Regions from separate parts of the Streptomyces sp. NPDC059255 genome, predicted to be linked through region 1. Evidence: riboswitches for the same ligand, from Rfam matches in the RefSeq annotation. Region 1 holds a riboswitch; each other region holds the start of a gene.
The links. A riboswitch is a leader RNA that binds a small molecule or an ion and turns the genes downstream of it on or off. The one in region 1 is predicted to bind thiamine pyrophosphate.

Region 1 (9,383 bases):
GCTCCGGGGCGAGCCCGGGAACGGCGGCGGACGGGGCCGGCACGTCCTCGTTGAGATGGCGGTAGAGGACCTGCGCGGGGGTGTCCCCGGAGTGCGGCTTGGCACCGGTCAGCATCTCGTGCAGGACGACCCCGCAGGCGTACACGTCGACGCGGGTGTCGGACGTGCCGTGCTCGATCTGCTCCGGCGCGAGGTACGAGACCGTGCCGAGGACGGTCCCGGTGGTGTTGGTCACCTCCCCGACGCCCCTGACCAGCCCGAAGTCGGCGACCTTGACCCGGCCGTCGTCCCCTATCAGCACGTTCTCCGGCTTCATGTCCCGGTGGACGAACCCGGCCCGGTGCGCGGCGCCGAGCGCGGCGAGCACCGGCTCCAGGATGTCCAGCGCGGCCCGCGGGCGCAGCGCGCCACGCTCCCGTACGACATCGCGCAGGGTGCACCCGGCGACGTACTCCATCGCCAGGTAGACGTACGCGTCCTCCGCGCCCTGGTCGAAGACCGCGACCACATTGGGGTGCGCCAGCCGCGCCACCGACTTGGCCTCGCGGATGAACCGCTCCACGAAGGAGGCGTCCGCCGCGAGCGCCGGATGCATCACCTTGAGCGCCAGGACCCGGTCGAGCCGGGTGTCCACGGCCCGGTAGACCGTGGCCATGCCGCCGACCGCGATCCGCGCCTCGACGCGGTAACGGCCGTCGAGCACCTGCCCGACGATGGGGTCCTGAAGGGTCGTATCCACGCCGGTGAGTCTACGAGTCACCGCCGACACTCCCGAAGCCCCGGTCGGACCGGGCACCCGACTGAAGCCGACCTGTGACAGGCCTCCCGGAGCGTCGTGACGCACCGGACGCGCCGGGCCCCGTACGAGCCCGGCGCGCCGGGCGGGTCAGAAGCAGGGCCGCTCCGGGTCGAGCGCCGCCACCCCGTCCACCGGCGAGGACGCCTCCGCGAAGTGGCGGCGCGGGATCCGGCCCGCCCGCCGCGCCAGCCGGCCCGCCGCCACCGCGTGCCGCATCGCCTCGGCCATCAGCACCGGCTCCCGGGCGCGGGTGACCGCGGACGCCAGCATCACCGCGGCGCACCCCAGCTCCATCGCGAGCGCCGCGTCCGACGCGGTACCCGCGCCCGCGTCCAGGATCACCGGGACGCCGGCGCGCTCCACGATGAGCTGGAAGTTGTGCGGGTTGCGGATGCCGAGCCCGGAGCCGATGGGCGAGCCGAGCGGCATGATCGCGGCGCACCCCACGTCCTCCAGCTTCGCCGCCAGGACCGGGTCGTCGTTGGTGTACGGAAGGACGGTGAACCCGTCGTCCACCAGGGTCTCCGCGGCGTCCAGCAACTCCACCGGGTCGGGCAGCAGGGTGCGTTCGTCCGCGACGACCTCCAGCTTGATCCACTCCGTGCCGAGCGCCTCCCGGGCGAGCCGGGCGGTGAGGACGGCCTCGCCGGCGGTGAAGCAGCCCGCCGTGTTGGGCAGCGGGCGGATGCCGAGCCGGTCCAGCACGGAGAGCACGGAGCCCTGCACGGTGGGGTCGAGGCGGCGCATCGCGACCGTGGTGAGTTCGGTGCCGGAGGCGATCAGCGAGCGTTCGAGGACGTCGAGGCTGGGCGCCCCGCCCGTCCCCATGATCAGCCGGGAGGCGAACGTGGCGGAGCCGATGGTGAGCAGGTCGTCGGCCATGTCCGTCAGCCTCCCTGGACGGCGGTGAGTACTTCGACCCGGTCGCCGTCGCTGAGCGCGGTGCCGGACCAGCGGGTACGGGGGACCACCGTCTCGTTGACGGCGGCGGCCACCCCGGAGCGCGCGGGGGTGAGGGTCGCGACGACGGCGTCGAGCGTGGTCGCGGCGGCGAACTCGCGTCGCTCTCCGTTGACGGAGACATGCATCACGGCGGTGTTCATACGGACTGCTCCACAGGGGCGGACGCGGGCGCGCCGGACGCGGCCGCGGTGGCGGGAGAGGCGGCGGGTGTGGTGACAGGCGTGGTGGATGGGCCGGACGCGCCGGGGGAGAAGCGCAGCGGGGTGAAGGGCGCGGCCTCGGGCGGGAGTTCACCCGTCGTCAGGACGGTGGCCATGACATCGCCGGTGACCGGCGTCAGCAGGACCCCGTTGCGGTAGTGGCCGGTGGCCAGCGACAGACCCGGCAGCACGGTCGGCCCGAGCAGCGGCGCGTTGTCCGGCGAGCCGGGGCGCAGCCCGGCGCGGGTCTCGGTGAGCGGCAGCTCGGTGATGCCGGGCACCAGCTCGTGCGCGTCGCGCAGCAGCTCGTACACGCCGCCCGCCGTGACCGTCGTGTCCCAGCCCAGTTCCTCACTGGTCGCGCCGACGACCAGCTCGCCGTTCTCGCGCGGCACCAGATAGACCTGGCCGCCCCGCACCACGGCCCGTACCGTCCGGGACAGGAAGGGCCCGTGGCGGCGCGGCATCGTCAGGCGCAGGACCTGCCCCTTGACGGGCCGTACGGGCGGCACCGCCTCCGGGGGCACGCCCGCCAGCCTGCCGCTGAGGCTGCCGCCCGCCAGCACCACCCGGTCCGCGGCGAGCGCGCCGCCGTCGGCGAGGACGGCGCCCGCGGCCCGGTCCCGTACGACGGTGAGCTCCCGGGCCCAGGCGCGGTGGAAGACCACCCCGGCCCGCTCGCAGGCCGTGAGGAGCGCCGCCGCGAGCCGGCGCGGGTCGATCTGGTGGTCGCCGTCGACCCGCAGGCCCCCGCGTACTCCCGGCGCGAGCATCGGCTCCAGGCGCCGGCACTCGCGCCCCGTCAGCCACTCGGAGGCCAGCCCCGAGCGCCGCTGCAGCGCGTGCAGTTCGCGGAGTTGCGCACGGTCGTCGGAGTCCAGGGCCACCGCGAGCGTGCCGCAGGCCCGGTACCCGGTGTCCCGGCCGCTCGCCTCCTCCAGCTCCGCGAGGAACGCCGGATACCGCCCGGCGGAGGCGAGATTGAGCCCGAGCAGGGTCTGCTCGCCGTGGTGCAGCTCGGTGACGGCGGCGAGCATGCCCGCCGCGACCCCCGCCGCGCCGCCGCCCGGGTCCGGGTCGGCGACGGCGGTACGCAGCCCGCGGCGGGCCGCGCGCCAGGCCGTGACCAGACCGATGATCCCGCCGCCGACGACCAGGACGTCGTACCCCGTGGGGGATGTCGGTGCCCGGGACGATGACCGTGTGGATGCGTGCATGGGCGTCCAGCCCCTCCCTTCGCCGGCATGACCCGGATCAGGTTCGTACGGTCGGAGGCCGCTCCAGCCTCCCTCTCAGCCCGGTGCGTCCGGACTCCCGCGAGGTAGTGTCGACGGCCAGACTAACGCGCCGTCCATCAGGTCGTAAGGGAGCGTCACCATGGCCCGCTCGTTGGACGGGCTCGTCCTCTCACCCGTCGCCGACCAGGCCCCGGGCCAGGTAGGGACCCGTACCCGCTTCGTCTACCACGAGGAGGACGGCCACATCTGGGCCTCCTACGAAGGCGGCGACGTGGTCCGCGGCCACCTCGTGGGAACGCGTACCGGCGACCGTCTCGACTTCCGCTACGTCCAGTTGAGGCACGGCGGCGAGACGTCCTCGGGGCACTGCGTCTCCACCGTCGTCGACCTCCCCGACGGCCGGGTCCGGCTGGAGGAGAGCTGGGAGTGGGAGTCCCGGGAAGGCAGTGGGACGAGCGTCGTGGAGGAGCTGCCCGCCGGCGCTCCGGTGGCTGTCCGATCACCGCCGCCCTACCTGTCCGCGACCTCTAAGGTGACCGGGTGAGCGAACAGCGGCAGGCACACGGACATGACGGGCACGAGGGGTGGGACCCGCGCGACGGGCGGCCGGACGAGCCCGGGGTGGTCGTCGTCGGCGCGGGCATGGCGGGGGTGCGGACCGCCGTCGCCCTGCGCGAGAAGGGGTACGGCGGCCGGATCACCCTGATCGGCGCGGAACCCCATCCGCCCTACGACCGGCCCCCGCTCTCCAAGGCGATCCTGCTCGGCACGGCCGAAGGTTCCGCCTTCGACGTCGACTTCGGGGCCCTCTCCGTCGACCTCAGGCTCGGCCTGGAAGCCACCGGGCTGCGCCCGTCCGACCGGGAGCTGGACACCACCGCCGGGCCCGTCCCGTACGACGTGCTGGTCATCGCCACCGGCGCCGAACCCGCCGTACTGCCCGGCACGGAGGGCGTGCCCGGGGTCCACCCGCTGCGCACGCTCGACGACGCCGTGCGGCTGCGCCCCGTACTGGAGCGGCGGCGGGAGGTCGTCGTCGTGGGCGCGGGCTGGATCGGCGCGGAGTTCACCACCGCCGCCCGCGAGGCCGGGTGCGTGGTGACCGTCGTGGAGGCGGCCGACCGGCCCCTCGCGGGCGCCCTGCCCGCCGAGGTCGCCGCCCCCATGACCGACTGGTACGCGGAGAGCGGCGCCGAACTGCTGACCGGCACCGGTGTGGCCGCCGTCGAGCCCGGCACGGTGATCCTCGCGGACGGCCGCCGGCTCGCCGCCGACGCGGTGGTCGTGGGCATCGGCGCACGGCCCGCGACGGCCTGGCTCGCGGGCTCCGGCATCGCGCTCGGCGCGGACGGCTCGATCACCGCGGACGAACGGCTGCGCACCTCGCTGCCGGACGTGTACGCGGTCGGTGACTGCGCCTCCTTCCCGTCCGCACGCTACGGCGAACGGCTCCTCGTCCACCACTGGGACAACGCGCTCCAGGGGCCCCTCACGGTCGCCGTGCAGGCCGTCGGGGAGACCGACCCGGTCTACGATCCGGTGCCGTACTTCTGGTCGGAGCAGTTCGGCCGGTTCGTCCAGTACGCGGGCCACCACGGGGCGGCCGACACCCTGGTACGGCGCGGCGACCCCGCGGGGGCGTCCTGGTCGGTGGTCTGGCTGCGCGACGGCGTCCTGGTGGCCCTGCTGGCCGTGGGGCGCCCCCGCGACCTGGCCCAGGGCCGCAAGCTGATCGAGGCGGGCGCGCGCCTCGACCGGGAGCTGGCGGCCGACCCGGCGGTACCGCTGCGCAAGGCGGTCCGCTGAGCCGTCCGGCGGGCGGTCCGGGTCCGTTGTGCCCTGGTTTCCACCCCGTCCGGGGTGGCTCGGGGTGCCCGGTGTCGGTCCGGGATGGCACGCTTGTCCTGTGACCGAGATTGACGCAAAGATCGATGCTCTCGTCCCCGCCTGGCTTCACCTGCCCGATATCGCCGAAATGCTCGGTGTCGAGGTGACGCGCGTGCGGCAGTTGGTGAAGGAAGGCCAGCTCATCGCCGTGCGCCGGGGCGAGAACAGGACGCTCCAGGTTCCCGCCGCCTTCATCGACGGCACCAAGGTCGTCAAGGGGCTCGCCGGCACCCTGACGCTCCTGAGGGACGACCACTTCACCGACGAAGAGATGCTTGAGTGGCTCTTCACCCCCGACCCCAGCCTGCCCGGCACCCCCGCGCAGGCGCTCAGCGAGAATCGCGGTACGGAGGTGAAGCGCCGGGCTCAGGCGCTCGCCGTCTGACGGCCTCGTCATCCGGGGACGGGCGGCGCCCGCCGCCGCCCGTCCAGGAAGTCACGTAGTTCCACACAGAGCTCCACACACAGCTCCGCGAGCGGTTCCGGACGCAGGTGCGGACGCGGATCCAACGGGGGGACCTTCCCATGCCCACGCCCCACGAGGCACTGTCCGACGCCCGGCTCTACCTGTGCGTGGACGCCCGCAAGCGGCAGGGAGACCTCCCCGAGTTCCTCGACGCCGTGCTGTCGTCCGGTGTGGACATCGTCCAGCTCCGCGACAAGGGCATGGAGGCGGCCGAGGAACTGGACCACCTCCGGGTCTTCGCGGACGCCTGCCGCCGCCACGGCAGGCTGCTCGCCGTGAACGACCGCGCCGACGTCGCGCACGCCATCGGTTCCGACGTGCTCCACCTCGGCCAGGGCGACCTGCCCGTCCCGGCGGCGCGGGCGATCCTCGGCGCCGACCCGCTGATCGGCCGCTCCACCCACGCGCGCACCGAGGTGGACGCGGCGCTCGCCGAGCCCGGCGTGGACTACTTCTGTACGGGCCCCTGCTGGCCCACCCCCACCAAGCCGGGCCGGCACGCCCCGGGCCTCGACCTGGTGCGGTACGCGGCGGCGAGCGGCACGGACCGCCCGTGGTTCGCGATCGGCGGGATCGACGCGGGCAATCTGGACCAGGTGCTGGACGCCGGGGCCCGCCGTGTCGTCGTCGTACGGGCGATCACGGAGGCCGACGACCCGGCGGCGGCGACGGCTGCCCTGGCCGGACGGATACGGGCGCGCGCCGCCTGACCGGCTGCGGGACGGTGTTCCGCCCGGGCCGCCCGGCCGGTGGCGGGACCGTGTTCCGGCCGTGCCGCCCGGCCGGTGGCGAGGCCTGTCGCAGGTGTCCGGCTCATGTCCGAGGAGTGGACACTTGCCGGGCAATACCGCTGAAAGCCTCCCGCGCGGTTGGGTCGTCGCCACGCCCTGGATAACCTGCACATATGGCCCTCGGTACAGCTTCGACCAGATCGGATCACGCGCGCACGGTGCGTGATCTGCTCGCGACCGGTAAAACCTCGTACTCCTTCGAGTTCTGGGCACCCAAGACCGAGAAGGGCGAGCGCAACCTCTGGAACGCGCTGCGCAGGGTCGAGGCGGTCGCCCCGAGCTTCGTCTCGGTGACCTACGGGGCCGGCGGCTCCACCCGGGACGGCACGGTCAGGGCCACGGAGCGGATCGCCGCCGACACCACCCTCACCCCCGTCGCGCATCTCACGGCCGTCGGCCAGTCCGTCGCCGAGCTGCGCAACATGATCGGGCAGTACGCCGACGCCGGGATACGCAACATCCTCGCCGTACGGGGCGACCCGCCCGGCGACCCGATGGGGGAGTGGATCGAGCACCCCGAGGGCGTGCGGTACGCGGCCGACCTGGTCAGGCTCATCAAGGAGTCCGGGGACTTCTGCGTCGGCGTGGCCGCCTTCCCCGAGATGCATCCGCGCTCGGCCGACCGGGACACCGACATCCAGCACTTCGTCGCCAAGTGCCGGGCGGGCGCCGACTACGCGATCACCCAGATGTTCTTCGAGCCCGAGGGTTATCTGCGGCTGCGCGACCGGGTCGAGGCCGCGGGTTGCGCGACCCCGATCATTCCGGAGATCATGCCGGTCACCAGTGTGAAGATGCTGGAGCGATTGCCCCAGCTCTCCACCGCGGTCTTCCCGGCGGAGCTGAAAGAGCGGATCCTCTCGGTGAAGGACGATCCGGCCGCTGTACGCTCGATCGGCATCGAGTTCGCGACGGAGTTCTGCGCCGGACTGCTGTCCGAGGGCGTACCTGGCCTGCACTTCATCACACTCAACAATTCCACGGCGACGCTCGAAATCTACGAGAATCTCGGACTGCACGAGCAGTCGTGACTAGGGGCGGGCATGGGCTGGACGGTCCTCTACATCGCATTCGGCATCGTTGCCCTGTGGCTGCTGGGCGAGGTGCTGCTCCAGTACAAGGCGCGGCTGCGCTGGCGGCTGCTCGCCTTCACCGGGTTCATGGGCGTGGTGCTCGGTGTGCTGATCCCGAACATCTTCGTCATCGTGCTCGGCACGATCGCCTTCGCGGTCGGCCAGACGTATGTGACGCTCTCCTTCCGCAGCGGCTTCTCGACGGGGTGGGCGATCGCCGGCCGGCCGACCGTCAGCAAGCGGCGCAAGGCCGCCAAGGAGGAGGCCGCCGACCGCGAACCCGCGCTTGAGGTCTCGGACCTGGAGTACGAGCCGGCCGCCGCCCAGGACCCGCTCCCGGCCCGTCCGGCCGCCGATGCCGCGTCCGTGTACACCACGGAGCCGATGCCCGACGAGACCGGGCAGTACGGCGTCTACGACGACGCCCTCCAGGACCCCCGCTCGGCCTCCCGGGCGAACGCGGACGCGGCCACGGGCACGGCGGACGCGGGGGGTTACGGCGGCGGGTACGACCCGTACTCCGGCTACGGGACCCAGCAGGCCGGCCAGGACGCCTACGCGGCACACGACCCCTACGCCACGCACGACGGCTACGCGAACCAGGACGCGTACGCGGGGCAGGGCGGCTACGCGGCGCAGAACACCTACGCCGCGGACCAGGACGCCTACAACCAGCAGACCCAGCAGTACGGTTACGGGACCGGCGAGCAGCAGTACGCCGCCTACTCCGACCCGTACGGCGGTGGCGGCGCGGTCAACGGCGGCCAGCAGTACGACACGTACGACAGCTTCGGCGCCCGGCAGCAGTACGCGGCGCCGTACGGCGAACACGACCAGCACCAGCAGCAGTACGCCAGCGACACCCCGCCCGGCGGGGTATGGGTCCCGCAGCAGCGCGAGCGGCAGGACGACCCGTTCCCCCCGGCGCCGGGCGAGAAGCCCCAGCAGGGGTACGACGGGGGCTCGGGCTCCGGCTACACCAACGATCAGTACCGCTACTGACCACCCGCGTACCGCACGCTCACTGCGAGCCCCGGAACTCCGGTCCCTCGACGATCAGTCCGGCGACCAGCGCCCCGGACATGCCCGCGTGCGCGAGCCCGCCGCCCGGGTGCGCCCAGCCGCCCGCGCGGTGGAGACCCGGCAGCCGGGTGGTGTTCGCGGGGTGCAGCAGCCGCCCCTCCGCCCCGGCCAGCGCGGGCGGGGGGACCGAGCCGCCCTCGGCCCCCGTCCGCGCCGCGGTGTCGGCGGGCGTCCGTGTCTCGTGCCACAGCAGCCGCTCCGGCAGCCCGGGCACGGCAGCCTCCGCCGCCGACATCAGAACCTCCGCGTACCGCGCGCGCAGCGCCGCGTCCGACCAGTCGACCGGGCCGTGCGGAGCGACGGTCGCGGTGAGCGTGACGGCCTCGTGCCCGCCGTCGGGGCGCGTCGCCGGGTCGTCGGGCCGCAGCACCGTGACCGTCGGCCGCTCCGCGGGGTGCCCGCCGAAGACGGCGGCGGCCTCGGCCCCGCCGTCGGGGGAGTGCACCACCGTCCGGTGCGCGGCGTCCCCGTCCCGGCCGCCGCGCAGCGCCAGCAGCACCGTGAACCGCCCGGGCACCGACCCGTCGTCCCGCTCCGCCACGGCCGCTTCACCTGCGGCACCGGCGGCACCGGTGTCGCCACGGCCGCCGGAGTCGCCCCCGGTGCCGGATCCGCCCGGGTGCGCCGCCACGAGCCGGCCGGGCGCGACCCCCGCCACCACCGCGTCGGCCTCGACGAGAGTGCCGTCCGCCAACTCCACGCCGGCCGCGGCGCCGTCCTTCTCGACGATCCGGGTCACCTCGGCGCCGAAGACGAACTCGACCCTGCGGGCCAGGCACCGTTCGTACACCGCCCGGGCCAACTCCCGCATGCCGCCCCGCACATACCAGCTGCCGAAGGTCTGCTCCAGATACGGCAGCACCGCGGCGCTCGCCGGGGCGTG
Region 2 (9,383 bases), on a different contig from region 1:
CGGTGCGCATGACGTTCCATCTGCCCGGCGACGCGCCTGTGACCTGGACTTTCGGCCGCGAGCTGCTGCTCGACGGCATCAACACGCCCAGCGGGGACGGGGATGTGCACATCTCGCCGACGACGCCCGAGGACCTGTCCGACGTCCATATGCGGCTCCAGGTCGGCGACGACCACGCGCTCTTCCGGGTCAGTGCCGCGCCGCTGGTGGCCTTCCTGGACCGTACGGACCGGTTGGTTCCGCTCGGCCAGGAGCGCACGCTCAGCGACTTCGAGGACAGTCTTGAGGAGGAGCTGGGCCGCATCCTCGCCGAGGAGAACGCCGGCTGACGGCTCGTTGAGGGGGCCGTCCGGGTGATTCCGGTGTCCGGGGTGTCCACGGGGCCCCGGAAGGGTACGGACGGCCCCGCGGACCGCTCAGAGCCGCTCCGGGGCCGCTCCGGAGAGGCTCTCCCGCGCTACTTCTTGCGGCGGCGGCCCCTGCTGCCCGGGGCGCGTACGGGCGGGGCCGGCACCAGCATCCCCGGCTCCAGAGGTCCGGGACCGGGCCCCGCCCCCGGTCCCGGCAGGGCGGGCGGCGCGGACGGAGCCGGGGGGTTCTCCGGGACGGACCGGTCGGCGGAGACCACCAGCGCCGCCAGCGCCGTGGTCACCGGCACCGAGGCGACCAGACCGATCGACCCCACCAGCGTCCGTACGATCTCCTCCGCCACCAGCTCACTGTTGGCGACCGTCCCCACGCTCGACTGCGCGATGGAGAAGAGCAGCAGGAGCGGCAGTGCGGCGCCCGCGTAGGCCAGCACCAGTGTGTTGACCACGGACGCGATGTGGTCCCGGCCGATCCGGATGCCCGCCCGGTAGAGCGCCCGGGGACCCATCGTCGGATCCGCCTGGCGCAGCTCCCACACCGCCGAGGTCTGGGTCACCGTCACATCGTCCAGCACACCGAGCGAACCGATGATCACACCGGCGAGCAGGAGGCCGCTCATGTCGATCTCGGGGTAGAGGCCGTGGATCAGTCCCGTGCTGTCGTCGGTGTTACCGGTCAGGCTCGCCCAGCCGATGAAGAGCGACCCCAGCAGCCCGATCAGCAGCAGCGAGATCAGGGTGCCGAGCACCGCCACCGAGGTGCGGGCCGTCAGCCCGTGACACAGATACAGCGCGACCAGCATGATCGCGCTCGCCCCCACCACCGCCACCACCAGCGGATTCGATCCCTGGAGGATCGCCGGCAGGATGAACAGGGTCAGGATCGCGAACGAGACCACGAGCGCCACCAGCGCCATGACCCCCCGCATCCGCCCCACCGCGATCACCGCGATTGCGAAGATCCCCGCCAGCAGCGTCAACGGGAACTGGCGGTCCACATCGGACACCGAGTACTGGAGATCACGGGGCGCGTCCGGTGCGTAGGCGACCACAACGCCCTGTTTCACGTGAAACTGCCGTGGCGCGTCCGGCTGGACGATCTCGATGAAGGTGTGGCCCTTCTCCTTGCCGCTCTTCAGCTCGACCGTCGCCTTCTTGCACTCGCCGGTCTCCTCCTGCACCGCCTCGCGGCCCTGGGGCGTGGAGGTGTCACCGGTCGACGGGACCTGGGAGGCGTTCACGTCCTTGCAGGCGACCCGCTCGACCTGGACCACCTGGCCCTCGAAGGTCTGCCGGTCGAAGCCCACACCGGTCCGCTCGTGCGCGGGCGCGCCGCCCGGCCAGAGCACGGCGAGCCCGACCACCACGGCGGCCGCGAACGGAATCAGCACCGCCGCGATCACCTTGCGGAGGTGCCGCGAGACCGGCGCGGCGGGGCCATGGCTGTGCGAGTGGCCGTGTGCGTGGCCGTCCGATTCGTGGGTCTGCATGGGTGGTGTCACCGACCGATCATCGCAAGAAGGCGGAGAAAGCGCGGGGCCCTCTGTTCAGCGCGCCCGATCTGACGCTAGCGTGGGGGCACCTTTGCACACGCGGGAGCTCGGAGCACCGGGCTGAGAGGGCGCTGACGTGTAGTCCCGGGGACGGGTCCCCGGACACCTGCGCTGCGCCGACCGCTGAACCTGTTACCGGGTAATGCCGGCGTAGGGAGTAGGTCTCATGACCGTTCAGGACGCACACACGCCTGCCTCCGGCTCGGAGGACACGAGCGCGGACACCAGCACGGACACCAGCGCGGACCCGGGCCTCCGGGGCGGGACCGCGGGCGGACGGCCCATCGGCTGGCACAAGGGATATATCGAGGGCTCCCGCCCCGATCTCCGGGTGCCGGTCCGCCAGGTCCACCTCACCAACGGCGAGGACGTCACGCTGTACGACACCTCGGGGCCGTACACCGACCCCGCCGTCGACACCGACGTGCGCCGCGGACTCGCGCCACTGCGGGAGAACTGGATCATCGGCCGCGGCGACACCGAGGAGTACGCGGGCCGGCCACCGCGACCCGAGGACGACGGGCTCAAGCACACTTCCCCGCGCGGGGGGCTGCTACGGAGCGGAGCGGCCGATCTGCGGGGCCTCGACGCGGTCTTCCCCGGTCGGCCGCGCCAGCCCCGCCGGGGCCGCGAGGGCCGGGCCGTCACCCAGCTCGCGTACGCCCGCCGCGGGGAGATCACGCCGGAGATGGAGTATGTCGCGATCCGCGAGAACGTCTCCCCGGAGACCGTCCGCGAGGAGATCGCCGCGGGCCGCGCCGTACTGCCGGCCAACGTCAACCACCCGGAGATCGAGCCGATGATCATCGGCAAGCGGTTCCTGGTGAAGGTCAACGCCAACATCGGCAACTCCGCGGTCACCTCCTCCATCGAGGAGGAGGTGGAGAAGATGACGTGGGCGACCCGCTGGGGTGCCGACACAGTCATGGACCTCTCCACCGGGCGCAACATCCACACCACCCGCGAGTGGGTGCTGCGCAACTCCCCCGTGCCCATCGGCACCGTGCCGCTCTACCAGGCGCTCGAAAAGGTCGACGGCAAGGCCGAGGAGCTGACCTGGGAGATCTACAAGGACACCGTGATCGAACAGGCCGAGCAGGGCGTCGACTACATGACGGTCCACGCCGGTGTCCTGCTGCGGTACGTGCCGCTCACGGCCCGCCGCAAGACCGGCATCGTCTCGCGCGGCGGCTCCATCATGGCCGCCTGGTGTCTCGCGCACCATAAGGAGTCGTTCCTGTACGAGAACTTCGACGAGCTGTGCCAGATCCTCGCCGCGTACGACGTGACGTACTCCCTCGGCGACGGGCTGCGGCCGGGCTCCATCGCGGACGCCAACGACGAGGCGCAGTTCGCGGAGTTGCGCACGCTGGGCGAGCTGAACTCGATCGCCAAGAGCCACCACGTACAGACGATGATCGAGGGTCCGGGCCATGTCCCGATGCACAAGATCAAGGAGAACATCGACCTCCAGCAGGAGATCTGCGAGGAGGCGCCGTTCTACACGCTCGGCCCGCTGACCACCGATGTGGCTCCGGCGTACGACCACATCACCTCCGGGATCGGCGCGGCGATGATCGCGTGGTGGGGGACGGCGATGCTCTGCTACGTCACCCCCAAGGAACACCTCGGTCTGCCGGACCGCGACGACGTGAAGACGGGCGTCATCACGTACAAGATCGCGGCGCATGCGGCGGATCTCGCGAAGGGCCACCCGGGGGCGCAGGAGTGGGACGACGCGCTGTCGGACGCCCGGTTCGAGTTCCGCTGGGAGGACCAGTTCAACCTGGCGCTCGATCCGGACACGGCACGGGAGTTCCATGACGAGACGCTGCCGGCCGAGCCGGCGAAGACGGCTCATTTCTGCTCGATGTGCGGACCCAAGTTCTGCTCGATGAAGATCTCGCAGGACATCCGGCGCAAGCACGGCGGCGAGCTGGCGAGCGGCGTGCCCGGCAGGGAGGGAACGGGCGGCACGGGCCGTGCGGGCGTAACGGACCGTGCGGACGGGGACCGTGCGGACGGTCCGTCGGCCGACGAGATCGAGGCGGGCATGGCGGAGAAGTCCAAGGAGTTCGCCGCGGCCGGCAACCGGGTCTATCTGCCGCTGGTCGACTGACCGCTCCTGCGCCGGGCCACTCGGAGGGCCCGGCCCCGGGTTCCCGCCCCGGGCCCGGCGTCGGTCATGACGTGACCGAGCGGCCCGGACCACCTGCCGGGGTCATTCCGGCCGGTGTTCCGGGCCGCCGAAGTCGGGGCTGGTGAAGTCCGGACCACTGAAGTCCGGGCTGCTGAAATTCGGCCGCCGTCCGGCGGAGGAGCCCTCGTCGGGGCTGCTGAAGTCCGGCCTGCTGTAGCCGATCTTGGGGAGCTGACCGGACGGACGAGGCGGGGCCGGCGCCGCCGGGTCCGCGCTCGGGTCGTCCAGGGCGGCCCGCAGGAAGGGCAGGATGCCGCGCTCCAGCAGGGCATGGCGCCACGCCTCGCGCGCGCGGGCGACCTCGTCGGGCAGCTCTCCGCCGGCCGTCTCGTCGGCGGGAAGCTGGGTCGAGCTGTTGCGCAACGCGGTGACCAGCAGCCCTATCGCGGCGGCCAGGATGCCGAGCACGGTGACGGCCGCGAAGAACCAGCCCACGGCGAGCATGCTGTCCGCGAACGCGGGCGCCGGGTCGAGGGCCTTCAGGAGATAGCCGACGAGCAGGAAGATCGCCGCCGCGGTGCCGCCGAGGATCGGGACCAGGACCGTGATGACGGCCGTGAGCCCGGCGCCGGAGTCCGTCGTGGCGTCCTCCGCGGGGGCCAGCACCGAGTCGCGGATGGACGTGGTGGTGCCCGGTGAGCGGGACTCCTCGCGGATCTTGGCGTAGTGCTCGTACTCCGCCGTCGCGGAGGAGGCGATCCGGCCCGTCGCGTTCAGCGCCATCGTGCGCAACTGTTCCGCGTTGAGCCGCTCCCCGACGGCGGCGAGGTCCGGACGGTCGTGTGCATTGCGCAGCACATCACTGAGGATGCGCTCGAAATCCGCGCGATCCTCGCTCAGCAGGTGCGGAGCGCTATTCATGTGCATCCCCCGATACTCCGTAGGGCCGTTGAGCCCGTGTGGAACGAGCCGCAGTCGGCGGAAACGGAGGAGAGCCTGCTACGGATAGGCCGATGGTAGAGCGGTTTTGGCGTGCCGTAACAGGGGGTTTCCGGAAAACACCTGTCCTACATTGATTCAGTTGGCCAACGGAAGCTGTACGACCAGCAGTTTTCCTGCCATCGTCACACCGCCGTCCATGGCGATCGCCAGTCCGTCGGCATATACGTGTGGCCCTTCCACGACCGGTCCGGTGTCGCCTTCGTCGTCCGACGCGTCTTCTGTGCCGACTTCGCCGAGCAGATACGGAATCGGGCTGTGGCCGTGGACGACCCGTCCTCCGCCGTACTGGGAGAGGAGTTCCCGTACGGCCTCCGGGCCGCCTTCGTCACGGAACGCGAAGCGTTTGGTGAGTTTGCGGAACAGGTCCCAGCATTCGTCGGCGTCATTGCGCGTCAGGATCTGGTAGATGGTGTCGTTGACCTCGTCGATGGACGAACCGTAGTCGAGATAGGCCGTGGTGTCGGAGTGCATCAGCAGATGCCCGTCCTCCTCGACCACCGCGTCGAGATGGGACATCCACTGGAGATGGACATCCTGGAGGCGCTCCATGTCCGTGCGCTGGCCGCCGTTGAGGATCCACGCGGCCTGGAAAGTGGCGGTGCCCGCACCGGAGTTGACCGGGGTGTCACCGAACCGCTTGGCGCCGATGAGGAGCAGTTCGTGATTACCCATCAGGGCCTTGCAGTAACCGCCGGCCGCCGCGGCCTCCGCGGAGAGCCGCATGACGAGGTCGATGACCCCGATGCCGTCGGGGCCGCGGTCGGTGAAGTCGCCGAGGAACCACAGGCGTGCGTTGCCGGCCGCCCACTGGCCCTCGGCGTCGATCAGGCCCTGTTCGCCGAGGGCGGCGACGAGTTCGTCGAGATAGCCGTGCACGTCACCGACGACGTAGAGCGGTCCCGGTCCGTCGGAGTCGGCGGCCTCTGCGGGGTCGACGTTGACCTGCACGGTGTCGCCCCGGTTGACCCTCGTGATCACCGGGAGGTCGCGTTCGGTGGGGGTGTACCCCTCCGGCATTCCGTCGGCGGGGAACGCGTCGCCGGGGTGGCCCGACACGTCGGCCGCCGGGCGCTCGGGGCTCTCGGTCCCGGGGGCGGCGGCCGGGTGTGGCGCGGTGGCGGCGGGCATGTCCTGGCCGGCGGCCGGCTGCTCGGGAACGGTGCCGAGCTGCTCCTGCGGCGCGCCGGACTGCTCCTGTGCGGCGCTCAGCTCGTCCTGTACAGCGCCCTGTTGGTCCTGCGGGGCGGCTGACGGGTCCGGTACGGCGACCGGCTGCTCCGGCGCGCCGACAGGGGACCCCGAGGGCCCGCCGGACGCGGCGCCGGCCGGCGCCTGCTGCCCGGGCCGGACCGGCTGCCCGGCTTGACCCGGCTGTGCGGACTGCACGGGAACCTGCGCGTACGGCGGCACCCGGAAGTCGCGCAACGTCGCCGTCCGCACCGCGGGTCCCTGACCGGCCCCCTGTGTCATCGACCCCTCCACCACCGTCGTGCCGCAATACACCTCTCGGCCCCGCCGCCCTGCCGGACGGAGTGAGCCCGTCGGCGGAAAAGGGAAGGTCCGTGGTGTCGTGCGCCCATCATAGGAATGACCTCGGGCCTCTGTGACGCACCAGGGGTGGTGAATCGAATCGTACCGCCGGTTCGGCGGCTGTTTTCTCGCTGATCGCCCGAAATGCGGAAGGTCCGACCGTTCGGCCGGACGCCGGGATCCGCGGGCCGCACGCCGCCGCGGGGCGCCGAGAGGCGTCGTACGGCCCGGAATTGCCGGGCCCCGGGCGATAGCGTCCCGCTTTCGTACCGCCTCCGTACCGGTTCCGTACGGCGCCGGTACGGAGGCGGGTACGGAACCGGCGGGGCCGGCCCCGTACCGGCACGGCCGTGGCGCACGCGTCGCCTACGGCGGCGGTCAGTCGCCCGCCGGGGAGCGGGGAGCGCTGACGGTGGTGCGCGGCGGGCGCCGCTGCGAGGAGGTTCTGATGATCAGTTCGGTCGGTATCACCTGCTCGACCGGCCGGTCGGCCTCGATCCCCTCGATGGCGTCGATGAGGAGCTGGATGACGGCGGTGCCGATCCGGCGCGGCTTCAGCGAGAGCGTGGTGACGGGCGGTTCGGTGGAGGCGTACACCGTGGACTCGCTGCAGCAGACGATCAGCAGGTCCTCCGGTACCCGCAGCCCGTACCGCCGGGCGGCGGCGAGCAGATCGGTGCCATTGGGGTCGAAGAGGCCGTAGACGGCGTCCGGGCGGTCCGGGCGGGCCAGCAGCCGGTCGGCGGCGACGGCCCCGGCGCACGGGTCGTGGGCGGGGTAGGACTCGTAGACCGGATCCTGGCCGACGCGCTCGCACCAGTGCAGGTACGCCGTGGTGGAGAGCCGGGTGTAGGTGTCCGTGGTGGTGCCGGTGAGCAGCCCGATACGGCGGGCTCCGGCGTCGGCGAGATGGTCGAGCAGGTCGAGGACGGCCGCCTCGTGGTCGTTGTCGACCCAGGCGGTGACGGGAAGGGTGCCCGCGGGCCGGCCGTCGGAGACGACGGGAAGGCCCTGGCGGACGAGTTCGGCGACGACGGGATCGTGGTCGGAGGGGTCGATGACCACGGTGCCGTCGAGGGCGACGTTCGCCCAGACGTCGTGGCGGGAGGTGGCGGGGAGGATGACGAGGGCGTAGCCGCGGGCGAGGGCGGCGGAGGTCGCGGCCCTCGCCATCTCGGCGAAGTAGGCGAACTCGGTGAAGGTGAAAGGTTCATCCCCGTACGTGGTCACGGTCAGGCCGATGAGCCCCGACTTGCCGGTACGGAGGGTTCGGGCGGCGGCGGACGGGCGGTAGCCGAGGCGCTCCGCTACTTCTCGGACATGTCTCCGGGTGGCGTCGGGTAACCGTCCCTTGCCGTTGAGCGCGTCCGAGACAGTCGTGATGGAGACACCGGCTGCGGCGGCGACGTCCCGGATGCCCGCCCGACTCTGCCGGCTTCCCCGGCGGGTTGTGTCCGTCCGGCTCACCTGGTGTTTCCCTGCTGCTGTCATGGCGAGCCGATAGTAGGGCTCGATCGGGCGGTGGGGCCGGTCGCATATGCACCCGGCAGCAGGCACGTTTCTGCAAGACAGACCAAGGCCAACCTCCTTGGAACGCAAGGGAGTTAATCGTTACTGCCATGGTCTCCTATGCAGGGAGCGGTCTGGACCTGTTGAGAGGCCCATGTTTCGAAGAGGTCTCAACTCACCTCTACGAGGGATGCGCGCCACGGCGTGAGCCACCGGCGCTCGGGAGGGACGGAAGTGCTCCCCCCGGTTTTCCGGAGCCTGCGTCCTGATTCCGGGCGCCCGGCGTCCGCGGCGGCCGGCAATCCTCATAAGGTGAGCAGCATTGAAGGCGCCCGGACGGTGTAGGGCCGGGCGCCCACCGGATGAACGGCCGAGGAGGACCCGCGGTGAGCGAGACGAGCCCCAAGCTGCGCGCCGAGCTGGACGGCATTCCGACGTACAAGCCGGGCAGGCCGGCCGCGTCGGGCGGGCCCGTCGCGTACAAGCTGTCCTCCAACGAGAACCCTTACCCCCCGCTGCCCGGGGTGATGGAGCAGGCGGTCTCGGCCGCCGGGGCCTTCAACCGCTATCCCGACATGGCCTGTACCGGGCTGATGAACGAGCTGGCCGACCGGTTCGGGGTGCCCGTCTCGCACCTCGCGACCGGCACCGGTTCCGTGGGCGTCGCACAGCAGCTTCTCCAGGCCACGGCGGGGCCCGGCGACGAGGTCGTCTACGCCTGGCGCTCCTTCGAGGCGTACCCGATCATCACACAGATCTCGGGGGCGACCTCCGTCCAGGTGCCGCTGACGCCGGGCGATGTGCACGACCTGGACGCGATGGCAGAGGCGATCACCGACCGGACCCGACTGATTCTCGTCTGCAACCCCAACAACCCGACCGGCACGGTGGTGCGCCGGGCCGAGCTGGAACGATTCCTCGACCGGGTGCCCGGCGATGTGCTGGTGGTGCTGGACGAGGCGTATCGCGAGTTCAACAGGGATACGGCGGTGCCGGACGGCGTCGAGATCTACCGCGACCGCCCGAACGTGGCGGTGCTGCGCACCTTCTCCAAGGCGTACGGGCTGGCCGGGCTGCGGGTCGGATTCGCGATCGCGCACGAGCCGGTCGCCACCGCGCTGCGGAAGACGGCGGTCCCCTTCGGTGTGAGCCAGATCGCACAGGAGGCGGCGGTCGCCTCGCTGCGCGCCGAGGATGAGCTGCTGGGGCGGGTCGGATCGCTGGTCGCGGAGCGCGAGCGGGTGTACGAGGGCCTGGCCGGCCAGGGGTGGACGGTGCCCG
Region 3 (9,383 bases), on a different contig from region 1:
CGACCTTCGTCGCGATGATGCTCACGGCGGGGGACGGCTCGCAGCGCGTGCTGATGTTCCTCGTGCTGACCGTCGTCAGCGACACAGGCGCGTACGCCGTCGGCTGGCGCTTCGGTACGCACAAGCTCGCGCCGCGCATCAGCCCCGGCAAGACCTGGGAGGGGCTCGGCGGCGCCGTCACCTTCGCGATGGTGGCCGGCGCGCTCCTGATGGAGTTCCTGATCGACGGCGGCGCCTGGTGGCAGGGGCTGCTGATCGGCCTGGCCGTCGCGGCCAGCGCCACGCTCGGCGACCTCGGCGAGTCCATGATCAAGCGCGACCTGGGGATCAAGGACATGGGCACGCTGCTGCCGGGGCACGGCGGGATCATGGACCGGCTGGACTCGCTGCTGCCCACGGCGCCGGTGGTCTGGCTGCTCCTGGTGCTCTTCGTGGGGTCCTGACAGACAGCGGTCCAGGCAGAGCACAGGGGGCATCCTGGCAAGGCACACGGGCTTGCCAGGTGCGGCGCCGGGCGTGGCACCGGAGCCGGGCGCCCCGTACGGGGCCGGACGGCTCGGGGCTCGTGCGGTCGCGGAGCGCGCAGTAGAGGAGGGGGTAGGTCGCCCACGGGGCGGCGTACCCCCTTTCCCATGCCACCGAATACGGGGAACGGGCCACGGTGCGCCGTCTGCGACACTGGACGGACCATGCCTGCACCCGGAGAACTCACTTTCGTCGCGCCCCGCGGAGCCAAGAAGCCCCCGCGGCATCTCGCCGACCTCACCCCCGCCGAGCGCCGCGAGGCCGTCGCCGCCATCGGGGAGAAGGCGTTCCGCGCCAAGCAACTGTCGCAGCACTACTTCGCGCGGTACACGCACGACCCCGAGCAGTGGACCGACATCCCGGCCGCCGCGCGGCAGAAACTCGCGACGGAACTGCTGCCCGATCTGATGTCGGTGGTGCGGCACATCTCGTGCGACGACGACACGACCCGTAAGACGCTCTGGCGGCTGCACGACGGCACCCTCGTCGAGTCCGTGCTGATGCGCTATCCCGACCGGGTCACCATGTGTATCTCGTCGCAGGCGGGCTGCGGGATGAACTGCCCCTTCTGCGCGACCGGCCAGGCCGGTCTGGACCGGAACCTGTCCACCGCGGAGATCGTCCACCAGATCGTCGACGGGATGCGTGCCCTGCGCGACGGTGAGGTCGCCGGCGGCCCCGCGAGACTCTCCAACATCGTCTTCATGGGCATGGGCGAGCCGCTCGCCAACTACAAGCGCGTCGTCGGGGCGATCCGCCGGCTCACCGATCCCGAGCCGGACGGTCTGGGTATCTCGCAGCGCGGGATCACCGTCTCGACGGTCGGGTTGGTGCCCGCGATGCTGCGCTTCGCCGACGAGGGCTTCAAGTGCCGGCTCGCGGTCTCCCTGCACGCTCCCGACGACGAACTGCGCGACACCCTCGTGCCGGTCAACACACGCTGGAAGGTGCGGGAGGTGCTGGACGCCGCGTGGGAGTACGCGGAGAAGTCCGGCCGCCGGATCTCCATCGAGTACGCCCTGATCCGCGACATCAACGACCAGGCGTGGCGGGGCGACCGGCTCGGCAGGCTCCTCAAGGGCAAGAGGGTGCACGTCAACCTGATCCCGCTCAACCCCACTCCCGGCTCGAAGTGGACGGCGTCGCGCCCGGAGGACGAGAAGAAGTTTGTCGAGGCGATCGCGGCACACGGCGTACCGGTGACCGTACGCGACACACGGGGCCAGGAGATCGACGGTGCGTGCGGACAGTTGGCTGCCACGGAGCGCTAGTGCGGGCTGGGGGTAACCTTGGCCCGAAACACATTGCATTTTTCCGACAGGGGAGCGCCACAGCGCTGAGAGTGCGGCACATGTCCGTGAGAACGGGCAACGGCCGCAGACCCTCTGAACCTTGCCCAGGTCATTCTGGGTAGGAAGTTCGGACATCACTCAAGCTGTTGCGCCCTGCCCGGGGACCGGTCCGTGCCAGCGGCCCGCCCCGGGTGGGGCCGCGTCTTCTCCTGGACATCCCAGGAGGAAAACCAGTGGGCACCATCCGTACCCGTACCGGCGTCAGAAGCGCGGCGTCCGCCGCGATCGCCGCAGCGATCGGCGTCGCCACCCTTGCCGCGTGCGGCGGCTCCGCGTCGTCCGATGACGGGGGGAGCGGCGGCACGAAGTCCAAGACCGTCACCCTTGTCAGCCACGACTCGTTCAACGCCTCCCCCGCGGTGCTGAAAGAGTTCACCAAGGAGACCGGCTACACCGTCAAGGTCCTGAAGAGCGGTGACGCCGGCGAAGCGCTCAACAAGGAGATCCTCACCAAGGGGTCGCCCCAGGGCGACGTCTTCTTCGGCGTCGACAACACCCTGCTCTCCCGCGCACTCGACAATGGCCTGTTCACGCCGTACGAGGCGAAGGGCTTGAACCGCGTCGACGTGAGCGCGCGGCTCGACCAGGAGAAGCACCGGGTGACACCGATCGACACCGGTGACATCTGCGTGAACTATGACAAGAAGTACTTCGCGGACAAGAAGCTCGCTCCGCCGCAGTCCTTCGACGACCTGATCAAGCCCCAGTACAAGAACCTCCTCGTCACCGAGAACGCCGCGACGTCCTCGCCCGGCCTCGGCTTCCTCCTGGGCACCGTCGCGCGCTACGGGGATGGCGGCTGGCAGGACTACTGGAAGAAGCTCAAGGCCAACGGAGTCCAGGTCGTCGACGGCTGGGAGCAGGCGTACAACGAGAGCTTCTCCGGCTCTGCGGGCGGCCAGAAGGCCAAGGGCGACCGGCCGCTGGTCGTCTCGTACGCCTCCAGCCCGCCGGTCGAGGTGCTGTACGCGAAGCCGCAGCCTCAGCAGGCCCCGACGGGGGTCGCCACCGGGACCTGCTTCCGGCAGACCGAGTTCGCCGGGCTGCTCGACGGCGCGAAGAACCAGGCCGGTGGCAAGGCGCTGCTGGACTTCCTGATCAGCGAGAAGTTCCAGACGGACATGCCGCTGAACATGTTTGTCAATCCGGTGGTCGAGGGCGTCGCGCTGCCCGAGCTCTTCACGAAGTTCGGCGCGACGGTCGACCGGCCCGAGACCGTGGCGCCCGACCGGATAGCCGCCAACCGTGAGCAGTGGATCCAGTCGTGGTCCTCACTCGTAGTGAAGTAACCGCCGAGGACGAGGGCCGGGCCGTGGAGGACGGCCGGACCCGGCGGGGCGTTCTGCGACGACGGGGCGGCACACAGGGCGACGTACGGGGCGGTCTGTTGGGCAGCCTGTTGAGCCCTTCGCGGTGCCGGCGGCGGCGCGGGCACGGAGGCGCCGTACGCCTCGCCCTCATGGCCGGGCCTTTCGCCTTCTTCGCCGTCTTCTTCGCCTACCCCGTGGCCGCGATCGTCGGGCGCGGCCTCACGACGGACGGTGCGTGGCAGCTCGGCCGCGTCGGCGACGTACTGAGCCGCCCGGACATTCTCGGCGTCCTGCGGTTCACCACCTGGCAGGCGCTCGCCTCCACCGCCCTCACCTTGCTGATCGCCCTGCCGGGCGCCTATGTCTTCGCGCGGTTCGCCTTCCCGGGCAAGCAGCTTCTGCGCGCCGTGGTCACCGTGCCGTTCGTGCTGCCCACAGTCGTCGTCGGCACCGCCTTCCTGGCGCTGCTCGGACGCGGTGGACTCCTCGACGAACTGTGGGGCGTGCGGCTCGACACCACTGTCTGGGCGATCCTGCTTGCTCATGTCTTCTTCAACTACGCGGTGGTCGTACGCACCGTGGGCGGCCTGTGGTCACAGCTCGACCCTCGCCAGGAGGAGGCCGCGCGCGTACTGGGCGCCGGGCGTCTCGCGGCGTGGTGGCGCGTGACGCTGCCCGCGCTCGCTCCCGCCGTCGCGGCCGCCGCGCTGATGGTCTTCCTCTTCACGTTCACGTCTTTCGGCGTCGTGCAGATTCTCGGTGGCCCCGGCTTCGCCACCCTTGAGGTCGAGATCTACCGGCAGACCGCGCAACTCCTCGACCTGCCCACCGCCGCCGTGCTGACGCTGGTGCAGTTCGCGGCGGTCGGCGCCATCCTCGCCGTACACGCCGGAACCGTACGGAGGCGGGAGGCCGCCCTCAGGCTCGTCGACCCCGAGCAGACCGCGCGTCGGCCACGCGGCGCCGGGCAGTGGGCGCTGCTGGGCGGCGTACTCGTGACCGTTGCGCTGCTGATCCTGCTGCCGCTGGCGGTGCTCGTCGAGCGCTCCCTCGACAGCCCCGGCGGCTACGGCTTCGCCTACTACCGGGCGCTCGCCTCGGTGGACGCGAGTGGCGGCACCTTCCTCGTGCCGCCGCTGGAGGCCATCTGGAACTCGCTGCGGTACGCGCTGGTCGCCACGGCCATCGCGGTGGTGGTCGGCGGCACGGCCGCAGCCGCGCTGACCCGCCGCGCCGGACGCCTCGTACGGGGCTTCGACGCGCTGCTGATGCTGCCGCTCGGCGTCTCCGCCGTGACCGTCGGCTTCGGCTTCCTGATCACGCTCGACAAGCCGCCGCTCGATCTGAGGGCCTCCTGGATCCTCGTGCCGCTCGCCCAGGCGCTGGTGGGCGTTCCCTTCGTCGTACGGACCATGCTGCCGGTGCTCCGTGCGGTGGACGGGCGGCTGCGCGAGGCGGCGGCCGTCCTCGGAGCGTCCCCGCTACGGGTCTGGCGGGAGGTCGATCTCCCGCTGGTACGGCGGGCCACGCTCGTGGCGGCAGGGTTCGCCTTCGCCGTCTCGCTCGGTGAGTTCGGCGCGACGGTCTTCATCGCGCGCCCCGACCGGCCGACACTCCCGGTGGCCGTGGCGCGGCTGCTGGGCCGGCCCGGCGAGCTCAACTACGGGCAGGCGATGGCGCTGTCCACGGTTCTGATGGTGGTGTGCGCCGTGTCCCTGCTGGCGCTGGAACGTATCCGTACCGACCGCGCGGGAGAGTTCTGATGTCCTTGCTGACCCTGTCGGACGTCACCGTACGGTTCGGCGCCGCGGCGCACGCCGCGCTCGACGCGGTCGATCTGGAGATCGCCGAACACGAGATCGTCTGCGTTCTCGGGCCGAGTGGCAGTGGCAAGTCGACCCTGCTGCGCGTTGTGGCGGGTCTCCAGGCACCGGACGGCGGGCGAGTGTCCCTCGACGGTGCCGACCAGACCGGCGTGCCGGTGCACCGGCGTGGCGTCGGCCTGATGTTCCAGGACCACCAGCTTTTCCCGCAGCGCGACGTGGCGGGCAATATCGCCTTCGGCCTGCGGATGCGCGGCGCGTCACGCGACGAGCAGGCCCGGCGGGTCGAGGAACTCCTCGAACTCGTGGGTCTGCCAGGGGCCGGACGGCGGGCCGTCGCGGCACTCTCCGGCGGCGAACAGCAACGGGTCGCCCTGGCCCGGGCGCTCGCGCCGCGGCCGCGGCTGCTGATGCTGGACGAGCCGCTCGGCCAGTTGGACCGGAGCCTGCGCGAGCGTCTCGTCGTCGAACTGCGTGGCCTCTTCGGACGGCTGGGAACGACCGTACTCGCCGTCACTCATGACCAGGGAGAGGCGTTCGCCCTCGCCGACCGCGTCGTGGTGATGCGCGACGGCCGTATCGCGCAGAGTGGCACACCTCTGGAGGTCTGGCAGCGGCCCGCCTCCGCGTTCGTGGCGCGGTTCCTCGGCTTCGACAACATCGTGAGCGCGACCGTGGGCGACGGGGCCGCGGACACGGCGTGGGGCAGGATCCTTGTGCCGGACGGATCCGCACAGGGAGAACACCTGCTCCTGGTGCGCCCGGCCGGGGTACGGCTGGTTGACGCGGCGCAGGGCCTGCGCTGCACCGTCGAGGCCCGTACCTTCCGGGGCAGCCGCGTCGCCGTACTGCTGCGCCCCGAACGGCCCGGGGACGGACCCGTCCTGGAGGCCGAGTGCGGGCTGCACACCGCTCCCGCGGAGGGCGCCACGGTGGGGGTCGTCTTCACCCGCGAGGACGTGGTGGTCCTGGAAGGGCGGGAGGGACACCCCGTACCGGGGGAGCGCCCCGTACCGGGGATCCACGCGTAGAGCAGGCGCGCCCCGTACGGGGCGCGCGGGGCGTGAAAGCCGCGCCTTGAGGCTTTGGCCACGGAGTGCGGGCGGTCGGCGACGGCGAGGCTGTTCCCGTGAACGCCGTACCAGATGATCAAGCCGTACCAGGTGTTCAAGAGCCCTCCGCGGCCAGCCCTTTGGCGAGCGGCGAATGGAGCCCTTGGAGCCTGTCGGCCTCTGCCGCGTGTCCGCGGTGTCGACCACTTCACAGCCCAGGCCGACGCACCGTGGGTGGAGCGGCGGACGTGCCCGCCCGCACCAGGCCGAGTTCGTACGCCAGGATCACCGCCTGAGCCCGGTCTCGCAGCCGCATCTTCGCGAACAGCCGGTTGATATGTGTTTTGACCGTGTGATCCGAGATGGTGAGCCGTCCGGCGATCTCGGCGTTGGACAGACCGCGGGCGATCAGCACGAGGACCTCGGCCTCACGCGCCGTCAGCCCGTCCAGCGTGCGTACCGGCAGAACAGGGGGCCGCTGGCGTGCGAACTCCGCTATCAGCCGTTTGGTGACCTCCGGAGCGAGCAGCGCGTCCCCCCGCGCCACGATCCGTACGGCATGCAGCAGTTCGGGAAACGTTGCGTCCTTGAGGAGGAAACCTCCTGCCCCGGCGGCCAGCGCGTCGTACACGTACTCGTCGAGGTCGAACGTGGTCAGCATGAGGACCTTCGTCGCGCCGCCGGAGGCGGAGAGGATCTCCCGGGCCGCTTCGATGCCGTTCTTGCGTGGCATCCGGATGTCGAGCAGTGCCAGGTCGGGCCGGCGCTCGGCGGCGACACGCACCGCTTCCACGCCGTCCGCGGCCTCGCCCACGACGGAGATGTCGCCCTGCGTGGCCAACAGATTGACGAATCCGGTCCGTACGACCGCCTGGTCATCCGCCACGATCGCTCTGATCACCAAGGGAGTTCCGCCTCCACGAGAAAGCCGCCGTCAGGCCCTGGCCCGGCCGTGAGCCGCCCGCCCAGCAGCGCGGCGCGCTCCTCCATCCCCACCAGGCCGTGCCCCCGGGAACCGCCCGCCGCGGGACCAGGGCCGTCATCGCTGACCCGGATCGACAGCCGGTCGGCGAGATACCCGATTTCGACCAGGGTACGGGCGCCGGGCGCGTGCCGCCGCGCGTTGGTCAGTGCCTCCTGCACGATGCGGTACGCCGACAACTCCCAGGAGGCCGGCAGGCCGCCCCGTTCAGCGGCGTGTCCCCGCTCGCCGGTGACACGCAGGTCTGCCTCGCCGCCCACCGCACGGTGCTGCTCCAGCAGTTCGTCCAGCCGGTCGAGTGTCGGCTGCGGGGCGGTCGCCGCCTGTTCCTCGGGACGGGTACGCAGCACACCGAGCAGCCGGCGCAGTTCCGCCATCGAGGTGCGTGCCGTCCCGGCGATGTCCTGGAAAGCGGTACGGGCTTGGGGAGAGAGCCCCGGTGTGGTGTATGAGGCGCTCTCCGCCTGCACCGCGATCATCGAGACCGAGTGGGAGACCACGTCGTGCAGTTCACGGGCGATCGCCGCGCGCTCGGCCTCCGCGGCGCGGCGGCGTTCCATCGCGATCAGCCGCTCGTGCGCGAAGGTCCGTTCGCGCCGGGTCTCCTCCCTGGCGCGTACCGCGTCCCCGGCGCTGACGGCCCCCAGGATCATCGCCGTCACCACAAAGGTCTCGGCGAACAGACCGGGAGAGAGACCGGAGGCGAGCGCGGCGGAGAGCGGGCCGTCGGACCGCACCGCCGGGATGACATCGGGGGCGGTGCTCTGCCAGGCGCGGATATGGACCAGATTGACCGCGAGGCCCGCCAGCGCTCCGCCCCCGACGATCAGCGCGGGGTGCTGGACCCGTTGCCGGCCGAGGGTGTAGCAGCCAATCAGGAAAGCCGCCAACGTCGTGTAAGGGACATTGGAATGGGCGCTCGCGGCAAAGCTGATCAGAGTCGACGCCACGGTCACGATCGCCACCGCGGGCAGTGCCCGGCGCCACATGAGGGTCGCAGTGGAGACCAGCACCCCTGCGGAGATCGTCGTCCCTGTCGAGACCGTCGGACCGTTGGGCAGCACCCACAGCTCCACCGCCGCGCATCCCGTCAACGCGGCGCCGGTGACCCAGGGATAGGCGGCGGAGTCCACCGTACGGCGCAGACCCGCCCGCCGGGACCCTGCGGCCGGCGGTTCTCCCGTGACATTCGGGATCCGGAGATGGTCGCTCATGCCGCCGATTCTTCGGCACGGGGCGGTACGGCGCGTCGGAGCACGGGTTGATACGCCGCACGCGCCTCGTGCCACGGATTGACCTCCAGGACCGGAGCCACGGTTGACGTACCTCGGCCCGGTCCCTCCTAGCCTCCTGATCACAGTGGGAGAGGGGGCAGAGAGTATGACCGGCGAGGAGACGACGGCCGGGCCGACGGCGACGCGATCGGATCTCGCGGCGCGTGTACGTCGCGGCGTACGGGGCGTGCGTCCCGGCGTGCGGGTCCTGGCGGCGTGCGGCGTGGTGGCGCTGATCTTCGGCATGGTTTCCGGTCCCGCGCCGCACCGGACGTGGGGCATCACCGCTGCGCTCGGATACGGGGCAGCCGCGCTGGTCGCCGGGCGGCCGGCCGCGCGGATATCACCCGCCGTCGTAGCGGCGACCGGGGCGGTGGCACTGCCGCTTCTCCTCCTTGTCGCCACGGACCGAGCCCAGTTGGAAGCCGACGTCGTGCGGCGCTCCGGGGAACTGCTGACGGCCACTGGTAACCCGTACGTGCCGGAGCCCCGCGAACTCGCCGACTACAACCCGTATCTGCCCGGCATGGCCCTGTTGGGTGCCCTCCCGGGGGATGTCCGCTGGTGGCTCGGGGCCGCCTTTCTCGCGGCTCTGAGCCGCGCCGTACGCCGCGGGCCGATGGTGGTTGCCATCGCCGCCTGCCCCCTGGTGGCGCTGCCTCTGGCCGTCGGCAGCGCCGATCTGCCGGTCACCGGACTGATGTGCCTGGGCCTGGCACTCGCCGGTCAGGCCGGGCGGGCCGCGCAGGGTTGGTCCTCGGGGCGGCTGCCGCGCTCAAGTGGACCGCCTGGCCCGCGCTGCCCGTGGCCGTCGCCCTGCTCACCGTACAGGACGGCCGACGCCGCGCACTGACCTGCGGGGGCCTGGCACTCGCGGTCTGCGGGGCCCTTGTCGCTCCCGTCGCGCTCGTCGACGGCGACGGGCTCCTCCGGAACGTCGTCTCCTTCCCTCTGGGTCTCACCGCCACCGCGTCGCCCGCCGCCACACCGTTTCCAGGCCGGCTGCTGGCCGATCACGCGCCGGGCGGCGCCGTCGTCGCCACGGTGCTGCTCGCGATCAGTGCC

Region 2: another riboswitch for thiamine pyrophosphate. It lies ahead of thiC (phosphomethylpyrimidine synthase ThiC); the one in region 1 lies ahead of thiO (glycine oxidase ThiO).
Region 3: another riboswitch for thiamine pyrophosphate. It lies ahead of ACFXKG_RS27520 (thiamine ABC transporter substrate binding subunit); the one in region 1 lies ahead of thiO (glycine oxidase ThiO).

Annotation. Positions count from the first base shown of each region.
Region 1 covers NZ_JBHYZP010000024.1:79,833-89,215, forward strand. The annotation lists gene pknB (Stk1 family PASTA domain-containing Ser/Thr kinase) at 1-739, opposite strand, end outside; gene ACFXKG_RS25460 (thiazole synthase) at 887-1,681, opposite strand; gene thiS (sulfur carrier protein ThiS) at 1,687-1,887, opposite strand; gene thiO (glycine oxidase ThiO) at 1,899-3,179, opposite strand; TPP riboswitch at 3,177-3,290, opposite strand; gene ACFXKG_RS25475 (hypothetical protein) at 3,340-3,744, shown strand; gene ACFXKG_RS25480 (NAD(P)/FAD-dependent oxidoreductase) at 3,843-5,006, shown strand; gene ACFXKG_RS25485 (Rv2175c family DNA-binding protein) at 5,107-5,472, shown strand; gene thiE (thiamine phosphate synthase) at 5,613-6,263, shown strand; gene metF (methylenetetrahydrofolate reductase [NAD(P)H]) at 6,458-7,375, shown strand; gene ACFXKG_RS25500 (hypothetical protein) at 7,388-8,419, shown strand; gene ACFXKG_RS25505 (phytoene desaturase family protein) at 8,439-9,383, opposite strand, start outside.
Region 2 covers NZ_JBHYZP010000011.1:158,620-168,002, reverse strand. The annotation lists gene ACFXKG_RS16320 (SsgA family sporulation/cell division regulator) at 1-329, shown strand, start outside; gene ACFXKG_RS16315 (YibE/F family protein) at 458-1,858, opposite strand; TPP riboswitch at 1,951-2,095, shown strand; gene thiC (phosphomethylpyrimidine synthase ThiC) at 2,088-4,040, shown strand; gene ACFXKG_RS16305 (hypothetical protein) at 4,143-4,988, opposite strand; gene ACFXKG_RS16300 (metallophosphoesterase) at 5,139-6,533, opposite strand; gene ACFXKG_RS16295 (LacI family DNA-binding transcriptional regulator) at 6,972-8,084, opposite strand; gene hisC (histidinol-phosphate transaminase) at 8,489-9,383, shown strand, end outside.
Region 3 covers NZ_JBHYZP010000027.1:92,471-101,853, reverse strand. The annotation lists gene ACFXKG_RS27530 (phosphatidate cytidylyltransferase) at 1-443, shown strand, start outside; gene rlmN (23S rRNA (adenine(2503)-C(2))-methyltransferase RlmN) at 690-1,796, shown strand; TPP riboswitch at 1,835-1,960, shown strand; gene ACFXKG_RS27520 (thiamine ABC transporter substrate binding subunit) at 2,051-3,166, shown strand; gene ACFXKG_RS27515 (ABC transporter permease) at 3,337-4,950, shown strand; gene ACFXKG_RS27510 (ABC transporter ATP-binding protein) at 4,950-6,041, shown strand; gene ACFXKG_RS27505 (response regulator) at 6,271-6,966, opposite strand; gene ACFXKG_RS27500 (histidine kinase) at 6,960-8,258, opposite strand; gene ACFXKG_RS27495 (hypothetical protein) at 8,425-9,171, shown strand; gene ACFXKG_RS27490 (hypothetical protein) at 9,332-9,383, opposite strand, start outside.